3 regions of the Nonomuraea sp. NPDC050786 genome follow, and region 1 is predicted to be linked to each of the others. Evidence: riboswitches for the same ligand, from Rfam matches in the RefSeq annotation. Region 1 holds a riboswitch; each other region holds the start of a gene.
What was found. A riboswitch is a leader RNA that binds a small molecule or an ion and turns the genes downstream of it on or off. The one in region 1 is predicted to bind cyclic di-AMP.
Positions count from the first base shown of each region.

Region 2: another riboswitch for cyclic di-AMP. It lies ahead of AB0H84_RS42715 (hypothetical protein); the one in region 1 lies ahead of AB0H84_RS37155 (NlpC/P60 family protein).
Region 3: another riboswitch for cyclic di-AMP. It lies ahead of AB0H84_RS43115 (GH25 family lysozyme); the one in region 1 lies ahead of AB0H84_RS37155 (NlpC/P60 family protein).

Region 1 covers NZ_JBFAHJ010000026.1:94,135-101,484, forward strand. The annotation lists gene lysX (bifunctional lysylphosphatidylglycerol synthetase/lysine--tRNA ligase LysX) at 1-1,210, shown strand, start outside; gene AB0H84_RS37140 (NADP-dependent oxidoreductase) at 1,252-2,184, opposite strand; gene AB0H84_RS37145 (helix-turn-helix domain-containing protein) at 2,270-2,671, shown strand; gene AB0H84_RS37150 (LuxR C-terminal-related transcriptional regulator) at 3,339-3,551, shown strand; gene AB0H84_RS37155 (NlpC/P60 family protein) at 3,566-4,546, opposite strand; cyclic di-AMP (ydaO/yuaA leader) riboswitch at 4,552-4,702, opposite strand; gene AB0H84_RS37160 (amino-acid N-acetyltransferase) at 4,978-5,547, shown strand; gene AB0H84_RS37165 (RDD family protein) at 5,633-7,090, shown strand; gene AB0H84_RS37170 (RDD family protein) at 7,200-7,350, shown strand, end outside.
Region 2 covers NZ_JBFAHJ010000033.1:112,682-120,031, reverse strand. The annotation lists gene AB0H84_RS42725 (ATP-binding protein) at 151-627, shown strand; gene AB0H84_RS42720 (DinB family protein) at 672-1,172, opposite strand; gene AB0H84_RS42715 (hypothetical protein) at 1,209-2,156, opposite strand; cyclic di-AMP (ydaO/yuaA leader) riboswitch at 2,181-2,321, opposite strand; gene galT (galactose-1-phosphate uridylyltransferase) at 2,386-3,465, opposite strand; gene AB0H84_RS42705 (DeoR/GlpR family DNA-binding transcription regulator) at 3,462-4,241, opposite strand; gene AB0H84_RS42700 (uridine kinase) at 4,485-5,111, opposite strand; gene AB0H84_RS42695 (hypothetical protein) at 5,114-5,695, opposite strand; gene AB0H84_RS42690 (class I SAM-dependent methyltransferase) at 5,730-6,377, shown strand; gene AB0H84_RS42685 (aminoglycoside phosphotransferase family protein) at 6,392-7,288, opposite strand.
Region 3 covers NZ_JBFAHJ010000034.1:76,170-83,519, forward strand. The annotation lists gene AB0H84_RS43105 (hypothetical protein) at 1-1,602, shown strand, start outside; gene AB0H84_RS43110 (hypothetical protein) at 1,845-2,345, shown strand; cyclic di-AMP (ydaO/yuaA leader) riboswitch at 2,582-2,725, shown strand; gene AB0H84_RS43115 (GH25 family lysozyme) at 2,738-3,514, shown strand; gene AB0H84_RS43120 (VOC family protein) at 3,545-3,961, opposite strand; gene AB0H84_RS43125 (TetR/AcrR family transcriptional regulator) at 4,041-4,658, shown strand; tRNA gene AB0H84_RS43130 (tRNA-Leu) at 4,692-4,768, opposite strand; tRNA gene AB0H84_RS43135 (tRNA-Pro) at 4,902-4,977, opposite strand; gene AB0H84_RS43140 (mechanosensitive ion channel domain-containing protein) at 5,156-6,172, opposite strand; gene AB0H84_RS43145 (ribonucleotide-diphosphate reductase subunit beta) at 6,229-7,224, opposite strand; gene AB0H84_RS43150 (ribonucleoside-diphosphate reductase subunit alpha) at 7,237-7,350, opposite strand, start outside.

The DNA.
Region 1 (7,350 bases):
CAAGGTGGGCGAGGAGTCGCTGGCCGCGTGGAAGCGCGACGTCGACCTGGGCGACCACGTGGGCGTCACCGGCGAGGTCATCACCTCGCGGCGCGGCGAGCTGTCGATCCTGGCCGACAGCTGGCAGATCACCGCCAAGTGCCTGCGCCCGCTGCCGGAGAAGCACGTCGGCCTCACCGACCCCGAGGCACGCGTCCGCCAGCGCTACGTCGACCTCATCGTCAACGACGAGGCGCGCAAGATGGCCCGCCTCCGCAGCGCCACGGTGCGCGCGGTGCGCGACTTCTGGCACGAGGAGGGCTACCTCGAGGTCGAGACCCCGATGCTGCAGCCCATCCACGGCGGCGCGACGGCCCGGCCGTTCAAGACCCACATCAACGCCTACGACATGGAGCTCTACCTTCGCATCGCGATCGAGCTCTACCTCAAGCGGCTCGTGGTCGGGGGCATCGAGAAGGTCTTCGAGATCAACCGCAACTTCCGCAACGAAGGCGCCGACTCCACGCACAACCCCGAGTTCACGATGCTCGAGGCGTACGGCACCTACCTCGACTACAACGACATGGCCGACCTGACCCAGCGGATGTACCAGAAGGCCGTGGTGGCCGCCCTGGACACCTCGGTCGTCGTCCATGACGGGGTGGAGGTGGACCTGGGGATCGCGGCCTGGCCCCGCATCACCCTGTACGGCGCCGTCTCGGAGGCCGTCGGCGAGGAGATCACCACCTCGACCTCCTTGGAGGAGCTCCGCAAGCTCGCCGACCGCCGCGAGATCCACTGGGATCCGAAGTGGGGCGCGGGCAAGCTGGTGCAGGAGCTCTTCGAAGCCCTGGTGGAGCACACGATCGTGCAGCCCACGTTCGTCATGGACTACCCGCTGGAGACCTCGCCCCTGACCCGCCAGCACCGGGAGGACCCGCTGCTGACGGAGAAGTGGGACCTGATCGGCTTCGGCACGGAGCTGGGCACGGCCTACTCCGAGCTGATCGACCCGATCGAGCAGCGCCGCCGCCTCACGGAGCAGTCCCTCCTGGCCGCCGGTGGCGACCTGGAGGCCATGCAGCTGGACGAGGACTTCCTGCAGGCCCTTGAATACGCCATGCCGCCCACGGGTGGTGTCGGCGTGGGGATCGACCGCATGATCATGGCCTTCACCGGCAGGAACATCCGGGAAACCATCCTGTTCCCGCTGGTCAAGCCCACCCACTGAGCCCCGGCGGCCCCCTGTGCGGGGGCCGTCGCATCGGCCGGTCAGGGGATGAGGACGAGGCGGCCGCGCAGGCCGCCGGCGGCCAGGCGGGCGTGGGCGTCGGCGACCTTCTCCAGGGGGTACGTCTCCGCCACCCGCAACGTCAGCCGCCCCGCCTCCACCAGTCGTACCAGCTCCGCGAGCTGGGCGGCGTCCGAGCGGAAGAACACCGTGGCGACGTCGGTCCCGCGCAGCGCCACCGGTGCGACACCCGCCGAGAGGGCGATGAAGGCCCCGCCGTCCCGCACCGCGTCCAGGGCCGCCAGGCCGAGCACGGCCGCGTCCACGACGGCGTCCACACCCCCGGGGACAAGCGCACGTACGGAGGAGGCCACGTCCTCACCGCGCGGCACGAACCACTCGGCCCCCAGCCCCCGCACCAGCTCCTCGTCCCCGGCCCCCGCGACGGCCACCACCCGGGCGCCGCGCAGGGCGGCCAGCTCGACCAGGTAGCCCCCGACGGCCCCGGCCGCCCCCGTGACGAGCAGCGTACGGCCGGGGCCGATACCGGCGCGGTCGAGCGACTGCCAGGCCGTGAGCGCGTTGAGCGGGATCGTGGCCGCCTCCGCCGCCGTGCGGCCGCGCGGCGCCCGAGCCACCGCCGAGGAGTCGACCACCACGTACTCGGCCTGCGCCTTCACCGGCAGCTCCAGTCGCGCCACGAGCGCGACGACCTCGTCTCCCACGTGGAACGCGGCCCCGTCGCCCACCTGGTCGACGGTCCCCGCGGCCTCGAAGCCGAGCCCGTAGGAGTCCAGCTTGCGGGCCACGCCGTAGTCGGCGAGCGTCCCCGCCGCCACGGCGAGGTCGAACAGGTTCACCCCGGCCGCCGCGACCTTGATCCGCACCTGTCCGGGCCCTGCGGTGGGCACCGGCACCTCCACCAGCCGGGGAGCGCCGGAGCCGCCGATGAGTGCACGCATGTTGTTCGTCATGCGGACGATCGTAGGAAGAGCTACTCTCTTCTGGTAAGTAGGCACCTGCAGGTGCGTAACCCACTCACAAGAAGGAGCGCACAGAGTGGCGACGAAGACGGCGGCGGAGCGGCGCGAGGAGGCCAGGCAGGCCTTCGACGCCTACTTCTCCGAATGCCCCTCCAGGAAGCTCCTCGACCGCCTCAGCGACAAATGGGTCACCCTCGTGCTCAGCGCCCTGGCGGCGGGGCCGCGCCGCTACAGCGACCTGGCCAGGCGCATCGCGGGCGTCAGCCAGAAGATGCTCACCCAGACCCTGCGCGGCCTCGAACGCGACGGCCTGGTCTCGCGCACGCTCACTCCCTCGGTGCCGGTACGGGTGGACTACGCGCTCACTCCGCTGGGCGAGAGCCTGATGCCGCTGGTGGCCGCGATCAAGGGCTGGGCGGAGACGCACATCGGCGACGTCGAGGCGGCCAGGGACCGCTACGACGCCGCCAGCGCCTGATCCCTCGCCGGAAGCGGTGCCTTCCGGCTCGCCTGTTTTCCGATAGGAGGGCGGTTGTAAGCATCGGGTCAAGGCCGCCGGTGACGGTACCGTTCCAGTCGCGCGAGCACCCATGATCGCCATGATGGGCACCGGGCACGCGCACCCCGGAAAGAGGCCCCTCGGCGTGGGCTGTGATGCGAGAAAACCCGCGCCGGCCGATCGGTGAGCCGCGAGCCCATCGGTTCGTGCGTCTCCGAATGATCCGGTGCGCCGATCCGGCCGGCCATTCCGACGGCCTGACCTGGATCTCCCTATAAGAAGTGAATCGCCGAACAAAGCGAGCGATTGGTGGTTTGCCGGGGAGGCGGAAGATCGCATATCGGGCGCTCGGCCGGCAATGCCCGGCTTATGGATCACGCCGAAACTCCGCGCCGAACGGATCAAAATCGGTAACGTCCGAAGCACTCATTGATGGCGCCCGGGAGAGCCCCAGAGATCACTGTCGGCCGCCGGGAGTCCTGACATATCGCGAGTGCGTCATATATAAGGGGTCATGTCAATACCGCCCGTCAAGTGCGGCGATTGTCATGCTTGACGACCTTTCCGCGATGCGTTTACCGTCTGCGAGGAGCGGCTTTGGCCCATCTGTGAGGTCCGAGTTCTGCTGTTGGGGGGAGGGCTCCCGATGGATGTGCTCACTGAAGACGTTGAGCTGACCCATGCTGATTTGGCGCTGCTGGCGGAGCTGGCCAAGGGAGTCACGGTCGATCGGGTAGGGCGGCGTCTGGATATCAGCGGACGCACGGTACGCCGGAGATTACGGGGCATCTGCGACCGCATCGGCGTGGCCACGGGGATCGAGGCCGTGGCCTGGGCCGCGCGCCGCCAGCTGATCTAGCGCCGGAGGAGGGCTCAGTCGGCGATGCGCACCGCGCCGGCGAAGGGCCGCCTGGCGATCGACGCGATCCGTACGACATCACCCGTCTGGGGGGCGTGCACCATCATGCCCCCACCGATGTAGATGCCCACGTGGTGCAGGTCGCCGTAGAAGAACACCAGGTCGCCGGGGCGCAGCTCCGAGCGCGAGATGTGCCTGCCCGCGGTCCACTGGTCGCCTGTGTAGTGCGGCAGCGAGATGCCCACCCGCTGGTACGCGGCCATGACGAGCCCGGAGCAGTCGTACGAGCTCGGGCCCTCGGCGCCCCAGACGTACGGCTTGAGCTGCTGCGTGAGCGCCCACCGCGCGGCCTCCGCCGCCTTGCCGGCGCCCGCGATGGGCAGGTTGACGCGCACGGCGCGCGTGCCGGGCTGTCCCGCCTCGCCGAGTGCCCGCTTGAACAGGCTGCTCTCGACCTTGGCCACCAGTTTGGTGATCTTGTCGCGCTTCGTGTCGAGGTCGTCCACGATCTTCTGGACCTCGGCGATGCGCTCCTTGGCGCCCGCCTGGGCGCGGGCGGCCGTCTCCATGGCCTTGGAGAGCTGGTTGATCTCCTCGCCCTGCTCCTGCTCCAGCGCGTACGAGGTCGCGGCGCGGTTGAGGAACTCCTCGGGATCCTCGGAGGTCGCGAACTGCAGGGTCTTGGTGAAGCCGCCCGTGATGTAGGCGTTCTGGGCGAGCAGGACGGCCTTGGCGCGCTTGGCGGCCAGATCCGACTGGCTGGTCGCCAACGTCTTCTGCGCGGCCTCGGAGGTCTTCTTGGCCGTCTTGAGCTTCTCCCGCTGGCCGTTGTACTGCTCGGTCAGCGTCTCGATCTCGGTGTGCAGCTTCTCGGCCTGGGAGGCGAGCTCCTTCAGCGAGGGCTTGGGGTCCGCGGACGCCGAACCGACAGGAACGGCGAACAGCAGTGCGGCGACTGTGAGACTCACCACACCGACGTGGCGCGGGCGCTTCACCTACCAGCTCCTCTCATGGAACGCCTACCGGGTTAGCTGACGGGTTCGGGCCGGAGCAGCCCTACCGAGAGACTCGGACTCACCCCTGTGATGGCGTCGCAGGTCGCCACCGGTGGATCCCCGGCTCCCCTTGCGGGAATTGAGCGTGCCTCCCGCGCGACACACGGGGGACATTGTCGCTGGACATTAATGCACTCCGGGTTCCTGCTCAACCAGAACTGCCAAGTCTGTAGAGGTTTCACAACCGAAGAGTCACAAGGGGATCTCGTGATCACCTGGGCAGAAGAGACCTTATGCCCTCTATGTCCGTGCTGCTGCACAAACCCCGAGCGGGCCGAGCTCCGTGCTCGTCCGGCCACGAGATGTAACAGGATGGGCCGAGACGTGGGAGTTAGGTCCGAGCCGTAATGAGATCTGTACTCTGGAGAACCATGGAGCAGGTGGCCGAGCTGACAGCGCCCGAGACCGCGGTGGTGGTCCGGCGCGCCCGTACGCCCGACGTGCGCGCGGTCAGGCGCCTCGTGGACGCCTACGCGGGCGCGGGGCGGCGGCTCCTGGAGAAGGCCACGGTGACCCTGTACGAGGACGTACAGGAGTTCTGGGTGGCCGAGCGGGGCGGGCAGGTCGTCGGCTGTGGCGCGCTCCACGTGCTCTGGGAGGACCTCGCAGAGGTCCGCACGGTGGCCGTGGACCCCGAGTGCCGGGGAATGGGCGTCGGCTACCGGATCGTCTCCGCATTGATCCAGCAGGCCAAAGATCTTGGCCTGCGACGTGTATTTTGTCTCACTTTCGAGGTCGACTTCTTCGCGAGGCTCGGATTCCGCCCGATCCAGGGCACACCGGTCTCACCCGAGGTCTACGCCGAACTGCTGGCCTCGTACGACGAGGGTGTGGCGGAGTTCCTCGACCTGGAACACGTCAAGCCCAACACCCTGGGCAACACCCGCATGCTGCTCCATCTGGCCTCGGGTGACGTGGATCTTGACCAGATGGAAAGGTGATTGTTGATACCTATGTCGATACGTTGGGCAGCACAGGCATGTGTCCTGACACGTGCCACATGCGCACTCGAAGCGAGGTGACACGGTGAGCACCGGACAGCCGCCGTATCCGCAGGACGACTCCGGCGACAACCCCGCCGGCACTCCGGAATACGGACAACAGAACGCGGGTCGCCACCCAGGCGAGCCCGACCCCGACGTGACTGTGGTCGGCTACCGGGCGGACGATGCCTACGGTCAGCAGCCCCAGTACGGCCAGCAGGGCTACGGCCAGCAAGGCTACGGCCAGCAGCCCCAGCACGGCCAGCAACAGCAGTACGGCCAGCAGCAGCAGTACGGGCAGCAGCAGCAGTACGGGCAGCAGCAGCAGTACGGGCAGCAGGGTTACGGCCAGCAGCCCCAGTACGGCCAGCAGCCGCAGTCCCAGCCCGGCTACGGCCAGCAGCCGCCTTCGGGCCAGCAGTACGGCCAGCAGGGTTACGGCCAGGAGCAGCAGTCGGGCCAGCAGGGCTACGGCCAGCAGCCTCAGTACGGCCAGCAGCAGCAGTCCCAGCCCGGCTACGGCCAGCAGGGCTACGGCCAGCAGGCCCAGTCGCAGCCCGGCTACGGCCAGCAGCCTCCCTCGGGCCAGCAGTACGGCCAGCAGGGTTACGGGCAGCAGCCCCAGTCGGACTACGGGCAGCAGCAGTACGGTCAGCAGCCCCAGTCCCAGCCGGACTACGGGCAGCAGCAGTATGGCCAGCAGCCGCAGTCCCAGCCGGATTACGGGCAGCAGCAGTATGGCCAGCAGCCCCAGTACGGCCAGCAGCAGCCGTCGCAGCCTGACTACGGCCAGCAGGGCTACGGCCAGCAGGCTCAGTACGGGCAGCAGCCGCAGTCCCAGCAGGGCTACTCCCAGCCCGGCTACGGCCAGCAGTACGGCGACCAGCAGTACGGGCAGCCCGGCTACGGCCAGCCCCAGCAGTACGGCCAGCCCGGCTACGGACAGGCCTACGGCCAGCCGGGACCCGTGGGCGTGCAGCCGCCCGGCGCGCCGGCCCCGCTGGCGGAGTGGTGGCAGCGTCTGGTGGCGCGGATCATCGACTTTGTCATCCTCTTCGTCGTGAACTTCGTCATCGGCCTGATCCTGGTGGCGGCGTTGGCGGTCAGCTACTCCTCGCTCGACGGCAGCACCAGCGGTCTCCTCCCGGGGACGGTCGTGAGCATCATCACGGCGCTCATCGTGACCGCGCTGTGGATCGCCTATGACTTCTTCCTGCTGAAGATGAACGGCCAGACCGTCGGCAAGATGGTCATGGGCATCAAGGTCGTCCCCGTCGGCCAGGGCATGCCTCCGAAGGGCCTGCCGACCGACCTGGCGCTCAAGCGTGCCGCGGTGACGTGGGGCGGATGGGTGTTCACCGCCCTCCCGCTGGCCTTCATATCCTCGTTGCTCGGCTACATCGCCGTGGGGCTCAACGGCGCCTCGCAGCTCTGGGACAAGCCGCTGCAGCAGTCGTTCGCCGACAAGGTGGCGAAGACCGTGGTGGTGAAGATCAAGTAGTTCACGCACCAGGTAAAAGCAGGGGCCGGCTTCGTGCCGGCCCCTGTTTTATGTGTGGTGGGCGTACCAAAATGGGGGCCTGGGCCGCTGATGACGCGAGGTGGGGGTTATGGCCGGGTCGCCGTCGTGGGCGGACACGCTGCCCGCGGAATGGTGGGAACGGCTCGCCGCCCGGGCGATTGAAGCGCTCGTCTTCGGGGTGTTCTATTACATTCTGTTCATCGCGCTATGGGGCATCTTCCGAACTGTCGGGATGCTGG
Region 2 (7,350 bases), on a different contig from region 1:
ACCAACGCCCCAAAACGCCGCTTGCTGCTGCACAATGCAACTGCACGTGCATTTGGGTCTTGCAGCTGCAGCGATCGTGACCCATGATGGCTTAGTGCATATTGGGCCAAACATGCACTAACTCGGGCTGAACGGGGAGGTATCGGCGGCATGGTGGAGGACCCTCTGGCCACTGCCGATGCTCTGCAGATCACTCGAGAGGTGGGCTTCGACTGCCTGCTCATGGGCGGGAAGCCGGACACCACCGCGTGCCCGCTGCCCTTTCAGGCCGACTCCGTGAAGACGGCCAGGGACGTGACCCGCTCGACCCTGCGGAAGTGGGGGCTGCACGAGCTCGGCGACGACGCGGCGCTGGTGGTGTCGGAGCTGGTCACCAACGCGGTCCGCTACGCGATGTACGCGGCGGGACGGCGTGAGATCGAGCTGCTGCTGATGCGCGTACAGCCGCACGTGCTGCTGGCCGTGGCGGACCCGAGCGACGAGGTGCCGCGCCCCAAGGAGCCGGACTTCATCTCGGAGAACGGGCGCGGCCTCTACATCGTCGAGACGTACAGCCAGTGCTGGGGCTGGGACCCCCTCGCCCGCGGCGGCAAGGCCGTCTGGGCCCTGTTCCGCACCGAACCCTGATTCAGTTGTCACGGCGGAGCCGGGATCGCTCCGCCGTCGGGCCGTCATTCTCCGATCGCCCCGTCGATGAGCTCGCGTAGCAGGTCGGCATGGCCGTTGTGCCGGGCGTACTCCTCGATCACGTGGACGAGGATCCAGCGGTGCGTGCAGTCCTGGCCGTTGCGGTCGCCGACGGCGTCCAGCGGCTTGGCGGCCGAGATGGCGCGCGCGTGCCCGATCTCCTCCTCCCAGGTCGCGAAGGCCTCCTTGACCGAGGCGGTGTCCACGTCGTTGAAGTCGGCGTCGTTGTCGCGGTCCTTGTCCCAGAGCTTGGGGAGGTCCTCGCCGTTCAGCACGCGGCGGAACCAGACGCGCTCGACGTGCGCCAGGTGCCTCACCAGCCCGAGCAGGGACAGCGTCGAGGGCGGGGCGGAGCGCAGGCGCAGTTGCTCGTCCGACAGGCCGGCGCACTTGAAGGCCAGGGTGGCCCGGTGCCACTCGAGCCAGTTGTTCAGCACGGTGCGCTCGTCGCCGGTGAGCGGCGGGGGTATCCGGGAGTCGTTCATGGGGTTTGACCCTATCTGGAGGCGGCCGGAGCGCGTTCAGTTCATGGAGATGTGCACGTGGTCGTAGTGGTTCTCGGTGATGCTGCCGCGGTCCGCCATGGCCCGCCAGCCCGAGCCCATGTTGATGCGCTGCTTCCAGATCACGTACTTGACCCCGAGCTTGCCCTGGTTCGCGAGCGCCCACGCCGCGATGCGGTCGCCCAGGGCGTTGTTGGCGGCCGAGGGCGTCGTGCCGCCGGTGCTCATCATGAAGTCGCAGGCCCGTCCCAGCGGGTGCTCGCCGCTGGAGCCCGAGCGGAAGCAGCCCACCTCGTACGGCAGCTTGAAGTTCTTCGCCACCTCCGCCTTCATCAGCCGCGTACGGGCCGTGATGTTGTCCGAGCCCGTGGGCAGCTCCGGCGCCCAGCTGCCGTTCGCGTTGCGGCCCGGACCGAACGGCACCAGGTCCTTGAGCTTCTTCTGGATGTCGTCGATGACGTCCTGGGCCTCGTCCCGCTGCGCGGACACCTCCTTCGCGTCCGCGCCGATCTGGACGGCGAGCGCGGCGGCCTGGTCGGAGGCGCTCTTCTTGTCGTCACGGGCCTTGGCCACTCCCTGCACGACGGCCTGCTGCTCGGCCGTGAGCTGCTCCAGCAGGGCCGCGCCGCCGCCGTTGGCCGAGAGCAGGACGGCGGGCACCGAGGGGTCGTGGTTCTGGTAGCGCATGCTGGCGATGTCGGCGACCCGCTGCTCGGCCGCGGCCAGCGTCTGCTCCGCGACGGCCAGGCGCTCCTTGGCGGCCTTGGCGGCCTGCTGCGCCTTGGCGAGCTCTACGCGCTTGAGGTTGTACTTCTCGATGAGCTTGTCGACCTTGCTGTTGAGCTGCTTGAGCTGGGCGCGGAGCTGCGCCTCCGACGGCTTGGGGGCCGCCGACGCCGCGGTCGCCGGGAGGAGGGCGACGGCGGCGGCGGTGATGAGGCCGATGGCCAGAGTCACGGGGGACACGCGGGACACAGCCGCCACGTGGAATGATCCTCTCCCTCTGCCGGCCGGGTTAGCTGACGGGTTCGGGCGCGGAGGTGCCCTACCGACACGTGGTCGGACTCACCCCAGAACTAGGTGGGTCCCCGGCTCCCGGGCGACACGCCCGGGATTAGGCGCGCAACGGTGGTGACAACCGGTGCAAAAGGGATGCTAGTGGTAGATCACGAGTAATGCGACCCTAACTAGCAATCTAATAGTGATCTACTTGTGATCGAAGCATACGCGCGGCCTCCTCCGGCAGCACGTCGTTCACGAAAGCTCCCATGGCCGACTCCGACCCGGCCAGGAACTTGAGCTTCCCCGGCGCCCGCCTGATGCTGAACAGCTCCAGGTGCAGGTAAGCGAGATCGCGGTCCCGCCGCACGGGCGCCTGGTGCCAGGCCGAGATGTACGGCATCACGACGCCGAACAGGCCGTCGAAGGCCCGCAGCACCGAGGTGTAGAGCGGCGCGAACGCCGAGCGCTCCTCCTCCGACAGCGCGGCCAGATCGGGCACCTGCCGGTGCGGGTAGATGTGCACCTCGTACGGCCAGCGCGCGGCGGCGGGCACGAACGCCGTCCACAACTCGTTGGCGGCCACCACCCGCGTCCCCTCGGCCCGTTCGGCGGCCAGCACGTCGGCGAACAGGTTGCCCTTCGTGTAGCGCCTGGCGGCGTCGAGCTGGAGCTTGGTCCTGGGGGTGACGTACGGGTAGGCGTAGATCTGGCCGTGCGGGTGGGCGAGCGTGATGCCGATCTCCTCGCCCCGGTTCTCGAAGCAGAACACCTGCTCCACGCCCTCGATCCCGGACAGCTCGGCCGTGCGGTCGGCCCACGCCTCCATGACCAGCCCGACCTGGTCGTCGGAGAGCTTGGAGAAGGAGGACGAGTGCTCAGAGGTGAAGCAGACCACCTCGCACCTCCCCGCCCCCGGACGGACCTCACTCAAACCGCCCACATCCTGATAGGTACCGAAATTTCCGGAGAAGGAGGGGAAGCGGTTCTCGAACACCACCACGTCGTAGTCGTACGCCGGGATCTCCGACGACCGCGTGTCCGACGACGGGCAGAGCGGGCACTCGCTCGCCGAGCCCGTCGGCTGGAACGTCCGCGTCTGCCGGTGCCCCGCCATCGCGATCCACTCCTCGGTCAGCGGGTCGTAGCGCAGCTCCGAGGCCACCGGCCGGGGGTCGAGCGTCCGCCGGTCGAGCGCGCTCCTGTCGGCGTCGTCACGCCGGTCGAAGTAGATCAGCTCCCGGCCGTCGGCCAGATGGGTGATGGTGCGTTTCAAGGCGAGCCCTCCGCGATGATCAGTTCTCCGGCCCGTTCGGCCAGCTCCGTGCGTGCGTCCTCGGGCAGCCCCGCGTCGCTGATGACCACGTCGGCCTCGCCCAGCTCGGCGATCGTGCTGATGCCGACGGTGTTCCACTTGGTGTGGTCGGCGGGGACGACCAGCCTGCCGGCGGCCGCCACCAGCTCCCTGTCGGTCTCCGACTCCAGCAGGTTCGGCGTGGTGAACCCGGCCCGTGCGCTCATCCCGTGCACGCCGAGGAAGAGCGTGTCCACGTGCAGGCGGCGGATCGCCGCCACGGCCACCGGGCCCACCAGGGCGTCGGACGGCGTACGTACGCCGCCGGTCAGCACGACCGTACGGTCCGAGCGCGGGTTGCGGTGGAAGACGTCGGCGACGGGGATCGAGTTGGTGATCACCGTCAGCTCGGGGACGCCGATCAGGTGGCGGGCCAGCGCCCACGTGGTGGTGCCCGCCGAGAGCGCGACGGCCGTGCCCGGCCTGACGAGGCCGGCCGCGCGCCGCGCGATGGCCTCCTTCTCCTCCTGCTGGCGGGCCGACTTGGCGGTGAAGCCCGGCTCCTCGGTCGAGCCGGGGCCGAGTGCCGTGGCACCGCCGTGCACCTTCTCCAGCAGCCCGCGCTCGGCCAGCACCTCGAGGTCGCGGCGGATCGTCATGTCGGAGACGCCGAGCTCGCGGACGAGGTCCGCCACCCGGACGCCGCCGTTGCTGCGCACGCGTTCGAGGATCGTCTGCTGACGCTGTTGTGCGAGCACGCCCGTTCCTTCCAACAGATTCCACCAAATTATGACACGGAATTGTTCGGGAATGTGAGTTCGCGTGGTGCGCTTGCGCAGGTCATCGCGGCGAGAGAGGCTCTGGGTTCCAGCCGATCGTCGGAGGCGAGCTATGGCCAGGCGCGCACGCAAGGGCAAGGCACGCAAGAAGAAGAAGGCCAACCACGGCAAGCGCCCCACGGCGCGTTGACCGGGTGGCCGCCTCGCGGCGGCCACCCGTGATCAGCTCTCGTTGACCAGAAGTGCCGGCCTGTTCGGGTGATCGGCCCTGACCACGACGTCGGCGGCCTGCTGAGGTCGCGTCTCCCGCTCGTACCGCTCGTACGCGGGCAGCCGCCACAGCTCGTCCTCGGCCGTCCCGCGCCCCAGCGCCCCCGCCGACAGCCACACGTGCACGGTCAGCTCGAACGCCAGCCCCCGCCCCAGCAGCAGCGTCCCGTCCACGATCACCACCCCTCCCGGGGGCAGCTCCTGGTACGGCGCCCGGTACGCCCGATCGACGCGGCTGTCCCAGAGCCGCGGCAGCACCTGCCCGGAGCCGCCCGGGTCCAGAGGCTCCAGGACCTCCCTCGTGAGCGCCTTGGCGTCGAGCCAGTCCTCGTAGAAGGCGTCCGGGTCGGTCCTGCCGTGCTCCAGCCGCAGCGACGCGGGCCGCAGGAAGTCGCCCGCCGACACCCGCAGCACGGGCCGCCCGCGCAGCCGCAGCGGCGCGACGAGCTCGTCGGCCAGCGCCCCGGGACGCGCGGCCGGCGCGCCGTCCACGGCCACCCGCACCCACCCCTGGCGCGCGGCGACCCTCTCGGCCAGTTCCTCGACGAGGGCGTCACGGGAGATCGGTCGCCAGCGCATGCCTAGGCGCGCAGCCCCGCCACGAACCGGTGCATGGCCCCCGCCACGTCCTTGAGCACCTGGGCCGAGCCGACCGGGTCGCCGAAGATCTCCATGCCGTGGTCGGCGTCCGGCACCTCGAGGTACGGGTGCCCCAAACCCCGTGCGACCTCTCCGTCCCACACCTTGTCGGCCGTCCCGCCCACCAGCAGCGTGGGAGCCTCGCTCCGCCGCAGCGCCCCGGCGACGGAGTCGACGGTGAGCAACGGCGTGAGCCAGATGGCGGGCAGACGCCGTTCGGCGGCGACGGGTGCGGCGAGCGTGCCGAGCGACTTGCCCACCAGGAGCACCTGACCGGCGCTCTCGGCCGCCACCGCCTCCCGTGCCCGCTCGATGACCCATGCCTGGCGTTCGGCCAGGTCGTCCCCCGCGGGCGGCTCCCACCAGACCTCCTGCACGGTCCAGCCGTGCTGCGCGAGCACCACGCGGGCGAAGTGGAGAAGGGGGCGGGCCGGCACGTACGCGGCACCCGGCAGGAGCACGGCCACCCGCTCAGGGTCGCCCTCGTGCCGCGTGGGGACCCCGAAGACCGTCTCTGGCACCATTCCCCGGAGTATAGGGCTCTTGTACTGTGCCGCCATGAAAGATCTTGGTCGTCAGATCGCGTACTGGGACACCGTCGGAGCCGAGAAGACGTTCACTCATCCGGTGAACCTCGACTGGCTGGCGACCGTGAGCCGGGAGGCGCGGATCCTCGACTACGGCTGCGGCTACGGCCGCGTCATGGCCGAGCTGAGCGGGCACGGCTTCTCCGACGTGTCCGGCGTGGACCTGTCGCCCGCTCTGATCGCCCGTGGCCGACAGTCACACCCTGACCTGCGTCTCGCGGTGCTGGACTCGCCGCCCAGCCTGCCGTACTCGCCGGCGAGCTTCGACGCCGTGCTGCTGTTCGCGGTGCTGACGTGCATTCCCGACGACGAGGCACAGCGGGCGCTCATCGCCGAACTCATCCGCGTCCTGGCACCCGGCGGGCTCCTCTACATCAGCGACATGGTGCTCCAGGACGACGAGCGGAACCGGGACCGCTATGCCGCCTATGCCCAGCGGTTCAGGACCCCGTACGGGGTGTTCGCCACCGATGACGGCGCGGTGGTGCGACACCATGACATAGCCGAGCTACACACCCTTCTGCGTGATTTCGGCCTCCTGGAAGAGCGCAGGATCTCCGTGGTCACGATGAACGGTCACCCGTCGCAAGCCGTGCAACTGCTGGCCCGCAAACGGTGATCCGGATCGGAACCTCAACATTGCGATTGGTCTGCCAGGATGCGTTCCAGGGTTCGCTGACCCATCTGACTCATGGGCGGATTGGTTTCCAGGTAGTACCAGACGAGGCCCATCGCCTGTTCGAAGGCCCACGCCTTGCCTCGCTCCCATTCAAGGTCGTCGCACGCGAGGTCTTGGCGGAGCACCTGCCGCGGCCCGGCCTCGAGCAGATGCCACGCACTCACAAGATCCAGAGCAGGGTCAGCCGGCCCGAAGCCGCCGACATCAAGAATCCCAGCCAGCCGACCAGCGGAAACCAGCACGTTTCCGGGAATGAGGTCACTGTGAGTCATCACGTCGGCGGATGTGCGCGGCAGACTTCGAAGATTTGTCCATATCTGGCGAAACCGGCGAACGTCCAGGAGTTGTTCGCTGTGCTTGAAACACGTCTCCATCCACGCGTCATGGGATTGCAGGTCGCCTCCCCGGCCTTTGCCGGCAAACGTGCGGCCACGTGTATCGATTGCGCGCAGGCCGTTGATGAGATCAGCCAGGTCGTGGGCGAACGCGACCGACTCGCTCGGGTCCTCGTCGGTGGCCACCGCGCCGGACAGCCACATCTGCACCGACCACGGGAGCGGGTATCCCGCGCCGGGCTCACCGAGCGCGACGGGCTCGGGCGTGGGGAACCGCGTGCGACCTGCCAGCTCGCGGGCTGCTTCGGCTTCGGCCCGCAGCCAGCGCCGAGTTGAGTCGACGTGCCCGGCCTGTAGAGGGAACCGTGCTGCGAAGCGGTCGCCGATGCGGAAAATGGCGTTGACCGTCCCATGAGCGGCGACGCCTGCGATCGGCAGGCTCCGCCACTCAGGGAACTGTTCATCCACCAATGTGCGTACCGTCTCCGGTGACACCGTCAGCTGGTCGGCGTGCATCTTCACGCCGGAAGCGTTCCGCGTCTCAGCCTTCTCCTGCAACGCCTTTTCGCCGTAAGGCG
Region 3 (7,350 bases), on a different contig from region 1:
CGACGTCTGGCGAGTGCCGGGGACGACGGCACGGTGCGGATCTGGACAGCACCGGACGGCGGCAGGTGGACCGGCGGTTCGCCGGCAGGAGGCGGTGCTCCCAAGGCTGCTCCCAAGGCGGCTCCCAAGGTGCTGCGCGGCCACGACGGGCGGGCTCTGCAGGTCGCGTTCAGCCCGGACGGGCGGAGACTGGCCAGCAGCGGCGGCGACGGCACCGTCCGGATCTGGGACCCGGCCGGTAAGGCGAGAACGGTCGTGCTGCGCGGCCACGAGAATTCCGTGGAAGGACTGCAGTACAGCCCGGACGGGCGGAACCTGGTCAGCGGCAGTACCGACGGCACGGTGCGGGTGTGGGACGTGACCGGACATGATGCACCCGTAGTGCTGCGCGGGCACGATGGCACGGTGGAGGGCACGGCGGTCAGCCGCGACGGCCGGAGGATCGCCAGCGTGGGCAACGACGGCACGGTCCGCATCTGGAACATGTCCAGCAACATCGACCCGCTCGTGCTGCGCGGCCATCGTGGGACGACGTGGAACGCGTCGTTCAGCCCGGACGGGCGTACGCTGGCGAGCGCGAGCGATGACGGGACGATGCGGCTGTGGGACGTGGCGTACACCGGTGACGCGACGATCCTGCGCGGTCATACCGGGGGGACCGTGTACGACGCCGCGTTCAGCCCGGACGGGCGACGCGTCGCCAGCGCCGGTATCGACGGCACGATCCGCGTCCAGAGCATCGACGGCAGCGGTGACGCGCTGGTGCTGCGCGGCCACAAGGCGGACGTCCTCGGGGTCGCCTTCAGCCCGGACGGACGGCGACTGGCGAGCACGGGTGCTGACAGCACGGTACGGATCTGGCACGCCGACGGGACCGGCCAGGCCGTCCTGCTGCGCGGCCACCGTGGAAACGTGTGGAACGCCGCCTTCAGCCCGGACGGCACGCGGGTGGTCAGCGGCGGTGACGACGGCACCGTACGGGTCTGGCACACCGACGGGACCGGGGCGCCGGTCGTCATGGACAGCCCGCAGAGGCAGGTCCGGTATGTCGGGTTCAGCCCCGACGGGCAGCGAGTGGCGAGCGCGGGCGTGGACGGCACGATCCTGATCCAGAACGCCGACGGGACCGGCCACCCTGTCATGCTCCGCGGCCACCAGGGCCTGGCGTGGTGCCTCGCCTTCAGCTCGGACGGGCGGCGGCTGGTCAGCGGGGGCAACGACGGCACGATCCGCATCTGGAACACCGACGGGACCGGAGACCCGATCGTCCTGCGCGGCCATCAGGGCGTGGTGTGGAGCGTCGGCTTCAGCCCGGACGGGCGGCAGGTCATCAGCAGTGGCAATGACAACACCGTGCGGATCTGGATGCCGGCCGAGGGGCGCGAGCCAGTGGTCTTCAGCGGCTCCGGCACCGCGGTCAATTCCGTGAAGTTCAGCCCGGACGGGTGGCGGCTGCTCTCGACCTACGACGACGCCACGGTACGGATCTGGCACTGCGAGGTATGCGGCCCCATGCACCAGGTCCAGGCACTCGCCGCCAGGCGCACCATCCGCGAACTGACCCCCGAAGAACGCAGGAACTACCTCGAACCATCCCCTTGATCTCGGCTGTTCGGCGAGGACGATGCGATTGCGACGGTACGCGATCGGCGTGGTGGACGCGTCCCGAGACTCAGGCGCGGAGTTCGGCGCTGCTGCTGCACGCTTCGTCGATTCCTGGTACGTCGTCCGTCGCGCAACTGGAGGAGCACTTGAGGCCTTGACCGTGGAGGCGACGGCCGAGCAGCTGGGCGGCTGCGACGTCCCGTTGACCGCCGGCCGACCGGCGTGGCAGCTTGCGGATCATGAGATTACAGGTCGCCCGTGCCGCCGCCGTCGGAGCGCTGCTCACCCTGACGGCATGTACGCCGGCAGACGGTGGCCGGACCGGGCTTATGCTCGGCGCGGGCGGCCATTTGACGGTGGCGGTGGCCTGGTGCGACCAGGCGCCGGATTCGGTGGTCGTCTACCAGCACTCTGGTGGCGAGTTGCTCGATCAGGCCACGATCAGCGGTCCGGCCCTGCACGGTGAGAAGATCGGGTTCATCGACCTGGATGAGCTGCCCAAGGGCTGGTCCGTGACGGAGGGCGATCTCGACCTGCGCGAGGACCGGTTCTACGAGATCAGGGCGCACAAGACCGGAGTGCAGCTCAGCTACGGCGGGGTCACGCTCAGAGCCGGCCATGAGAAGGGCCTGCACCGGGACGGGATCGTGATCCAGCACTACGACGACGGCTCCGAGTACGGCTACGACGTCAAGCTCACTCAGGACGACCTGAGAAATGCGGCCAAGGAGGCGTGCTGAGGGCCGGCCTCGGCGGGGGCACGTCCAGGCGACCGATTTTTTACCAAGTCCCGCATCCCTTACCGGCACGGCACTTCAGCGCCTTTCAGCCACCGGCACCAGCAAATCGGATTTGCCCTACTTGCACTATCTATGGGCATATGTCTATCTTTTGCCTAATCGCGACATGGATGTGACGAGCTTTCACCACATCGTTGCCGCTTGGTTGACCGGACCGTGCGCTGCTCTTCGCGGGCAGTGTCCGGCCGCCGAATCCGCGCCTCGCGGAGCCGGGGACCCACCTTCTCGGGGTGAATCGGACGCCAGCCCAGCCTGCGCCCGTAGGGCACTTCCAAGCCCGAACTCGTCAGCTAACCCGGTAGGCGGCATGGAAGCAAGGAGTCAATGCCGTCATGCCCGAGCCTCGGCTTGCCGCAATCGCCCACACCCTCAAGAACCGCCTCGATCCCCTCACCCAGCGCCTCAGCTTCGCCGTCGCGGGCGCGATCCTCGCCGGAACCACCGCCATCGCCGGCATTGCCGCCGTGACGCTCGCATCGCCCGCCGGCCAGGTCCCGACGCACGAAGCCCAACCTGAGAGCGCGTCTCTCACTTACGGCCTGGACATCTCGAACTACGAGCCCCTGTACGACTGGAACGCCAGCGCGGCCCAGTTCGGCATCATCAAGGCCACGGAAGGCACGAGCTTCCGCGACGCCTCCTTCGCCAGGCACTGGCTCCAGCTGGGCAAGAAGGGCATCGTGCGCGGCGCCTACCACTACGGCCACCCCCGCAACGACCCCGTCGCGGAGGCCGAGCACTTCCTGTCCGTGGTGAACGCGCAGCCCGCCGAGCCCGGCGACCTGCTGGTCCTCGACCTGGAGACCACCGACGGCAAGTCCGTCGCCGAGGTGAACGCCTGGGCCAAGACGTGGCTGTCGTACGTCAAGGCCAGGACGGGAACCACCCCGATGTTCTACAGCGGCTGGAACTTCGCCAACACCTACGGCAAGGGCCTGGCCGAATATCCGCTGTGGGTCGCCCACTACAGCAAGGCCAAGGGAGCGGTCACCCCGCCCGCCGACTGGAAGTCCTGGACCATCCACCAGTACACCGAGTCCCCCATCGACCAGAACGTCTCCGCGCTCACCGCCGACCAGCTACGCGGCCTGGGCCGCCACGCCGCCTGAGCAGCGCGGCGGTCGGCTTGACGCCTGGGTTCACCCGCTGACGTACTGGTCGGCGTAGGCTTCAGAGGGTGCGATGGGCGTGATGACGTCTATCAGGACGCCGTTGGGATCGGCCACGATGAAGTGCCGCTGGCCGAAGTCCTCGCTGCGCAGTTCGAGCTCAGGTCGCAGCCCCTCACCGGCGACGAGCCGGTCCCACTCGGCGTCGACGTCCTCCACCTCGAAGTTGAGCAGCAGCCCCTGCACCGGCGCGCGATATCCCTCGGGCAGCGTCGGGTGGGTGTGGTCGAGCAGCGCCAGTTCGTACGCCACCGGCCCCGGCCGCCGCAGGCTCACGTACCAGTCCGCCTCGAAGGTCGTCTCGAAGCCGAACAGCCGGGTGTAGAAGTCGTGGGACTCGGCCAACCGCGAGGTGCCGATGACCGGATAGAAGCTGGTCAGGATCACGAAAACCCCTTTCACATACCGCTGGTATGCGAAGGTACAGTATTGACGTACCACCGGTATGTCAACGTGGAGGCAACTCATGACCGACGGGGCCAGGGCCCGCCAGCGCGAGCAGACCAGGCGCGCCCTGCTGCGCGCGGGCCGGCGGCTGTTCGCGACCCGTGGCTACGCCGCGGTCGGCCTGGCAGAGATCGTGCACGCCGCCGGCGTCACCAAGGGCGCGCTCTACCACCACTTCGAGAGCAAGGCCGAGCTGTTCCGCGCCGTCCTCGAACACGTACAGCAGGAGGTCGCTCAGCAGGTGGCCGCGACCGCCGACGCCGAGGACGATCCCTGGGAGCAACTGACGGCGGGCTGCCGGGCCTTTCTCACGGCGAGCACCGACCCGGACGTCCAGCAGATCATGCTCATCGACGGCCCCGCCGTGCTGGGGTGGAGCGACTGGCGCGCCCTGGATGAGGCCGCCTCGGCCCGCCACCTGGCCGAAGCACTCGCCACTCTCATCGAGAAGGGAATCATCACGCCGCAGCCGGTCGAACCGCTCACCCACCTGCTGTCCGGCGCCATGAACGAGGCGGCACTGTGGCTGGCCAGGTCAACCGGCCCCGGCGACCTGGAGGACACCTGGATCGCCCTCTCACAGATGCTCCAGGCCCTACGCCTCAATTCGAACGGCGCCACCTGCCGGGCTTCGTAGCGCCTGCGCAGCGGATTCGTTCGTATGCCGAAGTGCCCCCCCGGGGACTCGAACCCCGACCAACCACGGGTCTGAGCCGTGGGCCTCTACCGAAATTGGGCTAGAGGGGCTGCTCCACGAGAGCGGCTGGACCCCGGGCTTGGCTGGCGTGGGCCGGCCCGGGGCGTGGGCTGGGTCCGGCCGGGGGGCGCCAATCCCGTCGGCCAGGCCGTGGCCCGCGGCCCTTTCCTTTCAGGACCGCTGTCCGAGTGGCAGGATTCGAACCTGCGGTGCTCCTGCTCCCAAGGCAGGCGGGCTGACCGAACTGCCCCACACTCGGTCGTCAACGAAAAAGCCGCCCCGGTGGTCCGAGACGGCTCTCCGAATAATTCGAGGGTTTATCCGGAAAGCCTTCGCGGCAGCTCGGGGAGGATCAGGTGGAAGCTCACTTCGCCGCCTTTCTTCGTGCTGCTGGACAATGTCCACGGTAAAGACTTGATCGGCCCCGCGCCACATATTTAATGGCTCAGGCGGGATTCCGGGGTGTCCACGCGGAAGCGGGGCAGGGAGTCCGGGTAGTTGTCCCTGACGTAGTTGACCAGGAACTCGCGTACGTCGCACTTGAGGTCCCATGCGGACGGCGAGTCCGCGGCGCTCATCAGGGCGCGCAGCTCCACCAGGCCGTTCGTGAGCACGTCGGTGACCTGGAGCGTCCAGTCCTTCTGGTCCCACAGCGGGTTGCCCTGCAGGAACTCGTAGAGCGCGTCCCGCAGTTTCGGCACCGGCACCGACCAGTCCACGCGCAGCAGGACGACGGCGAGGACCCGGCTGCCGTGCCGGGTCCAGTTCTCGAACGGGTTCTGCGTGAAGTAGGACACCGGCAGGACCAGGCGGCGCTCGTCCCACAGGCGCAGGACGACGTACGTGAGCGTCAGCTCCTCGATCCGGCCCCATTCGTCCTCCACCACGACCACGTCGTCGAGCCGGAGGGCGTCGCTGAAGGCGAGCTGGAGGCCGGCCAGGGCGTTGCCGATGGTGGGCTGGGCGGCGATGCCGACGATGGCGCCGGCGATACCCGCCGAGGCCAGGATGCCCGCTCCGAGCGCGCGTACCTGGGGGAACGAGAAGAGCATGGCGCCGATGGCGACCACGATGATGACCGCGGCGGCGATGCGGCGGACCAGCGCGATCTGCGTCCTGATCCGCCGCGCCCTGCGGTTGCGCTCCCCCTCGACCAGCACCAGCCGTTCGAGTACGACGTCCGTCAGCGCGTACGAGACCTGCACGATCAGCCAGGTGACCGCGCCGATCGTCACCAGGCCGAGCGCCCGCTGCACCGTCGCCTCCAGGCCCCGCTCCCCCACGGCGGAGCCGAACATCCCCGGCTCGAAGACGAGGTTGAAGGCGACCACGGCCGCCACCGCGAACGCGGGCCACGTGCAGTGCTCCACCAGGTGCCGGGCGAGCGCCCATTTGCGCCCGGCCTTGTTCAGCACCCTCCGCATCAGCTCAACCAGGAGGATCGAGCCGATCACCGAGATTACGAGAATCGGCCAGTCCGCCAGAGACTGCACGCCTTTGCCCCCAATGTCTAGAAAGTCTCGTCAAAGGTCACATTGCCCTCAACCGCCACTTGATACGCAGAGACCCGCCGTTCGAAGAAGTTCGCCAGCTCCTGGACGTCCTGCAACTCCATGAACGCGAACGGGTTCGCCGAGCCGTACCTCTTGGGCAGGCCCAGCCGGACCAGCCGCTGGTCGGCGACGTACTCGAGGTAGTGGCGCATCTGCTCGACCCCCATGCCGGGCATGCCGTCCCCGCACAGGTCCGCGGCGAAGGCCAGCTCGGCGGCCACGGCCTCCTCCAGCATGAGGGTAACCTGCTTGGCCAAATCATCGCCAAAGAGCTCCGGCTCCTCCGCCCGCACGGTGTCCACCACGCTGAAGGCGAACTCCATGTGCATGGACTCGTCGCGGAAGACCCAGTTCGTCCCGGTGGCCAGGCCGCCGAGCAGCCCGCGGGAGCGGAACCAGTACACGTACGCGAAGGCGCCGTAGAAGAACAGGCCCTCGATGCAGGCGGCGAAGCAGATCAGGTTCAGCAGGAAGCGGCGGCGGTCGTCCTGGCTCTCCAGGCGCTGCAGCTCGTTGATCGAGTCGATCCACTTGAAGCAGAATTCCGCCTTGTCGCGGATCGAGGGGATGTGGTCGATGGCGGCGAAGGCCTTCACCCGCTCGGCGGGATCCGGGAGGTAGGTGTCTAGCAAGGTCAGGTAGAACTGGACGTGCACGGCCTCCTCGAACAGCTGCCTGCTCAGGTAGAGCCGCGCCTCAGGGGCGTTGACGTGCTGGTAGAGGTTGAGCACGAGGTTGTTGGCCACGATGGAGTCGCCGGTGGCGAAGAACGCGACCAGCCGGTTGATCAGGTGCCGCTCCTGGGGCGTCATCCTGGCCAGGTCGGCGAGGTCGGTGTGGAGGTCCACCTCCTCGACGGTCCACGTGTTGCGGATGGCCGCGCGATACCGTTCGTAGAAGTCGGGATAGCGCATGGGCCGGAGGGTGAGGTCCATTCCCGGGTCGAGCAGCATGGCAGGTCTCCTTTACTGGCAGGCCTCGCAGGTCTCCGGGTTCTCCAAGGAGCAGACCGGAGCCGCGACGGTCGTCTGGGCGATGCGGGTGGCGGGGCGGGAGCGCAGGTAGTACGTGGTCTTCAG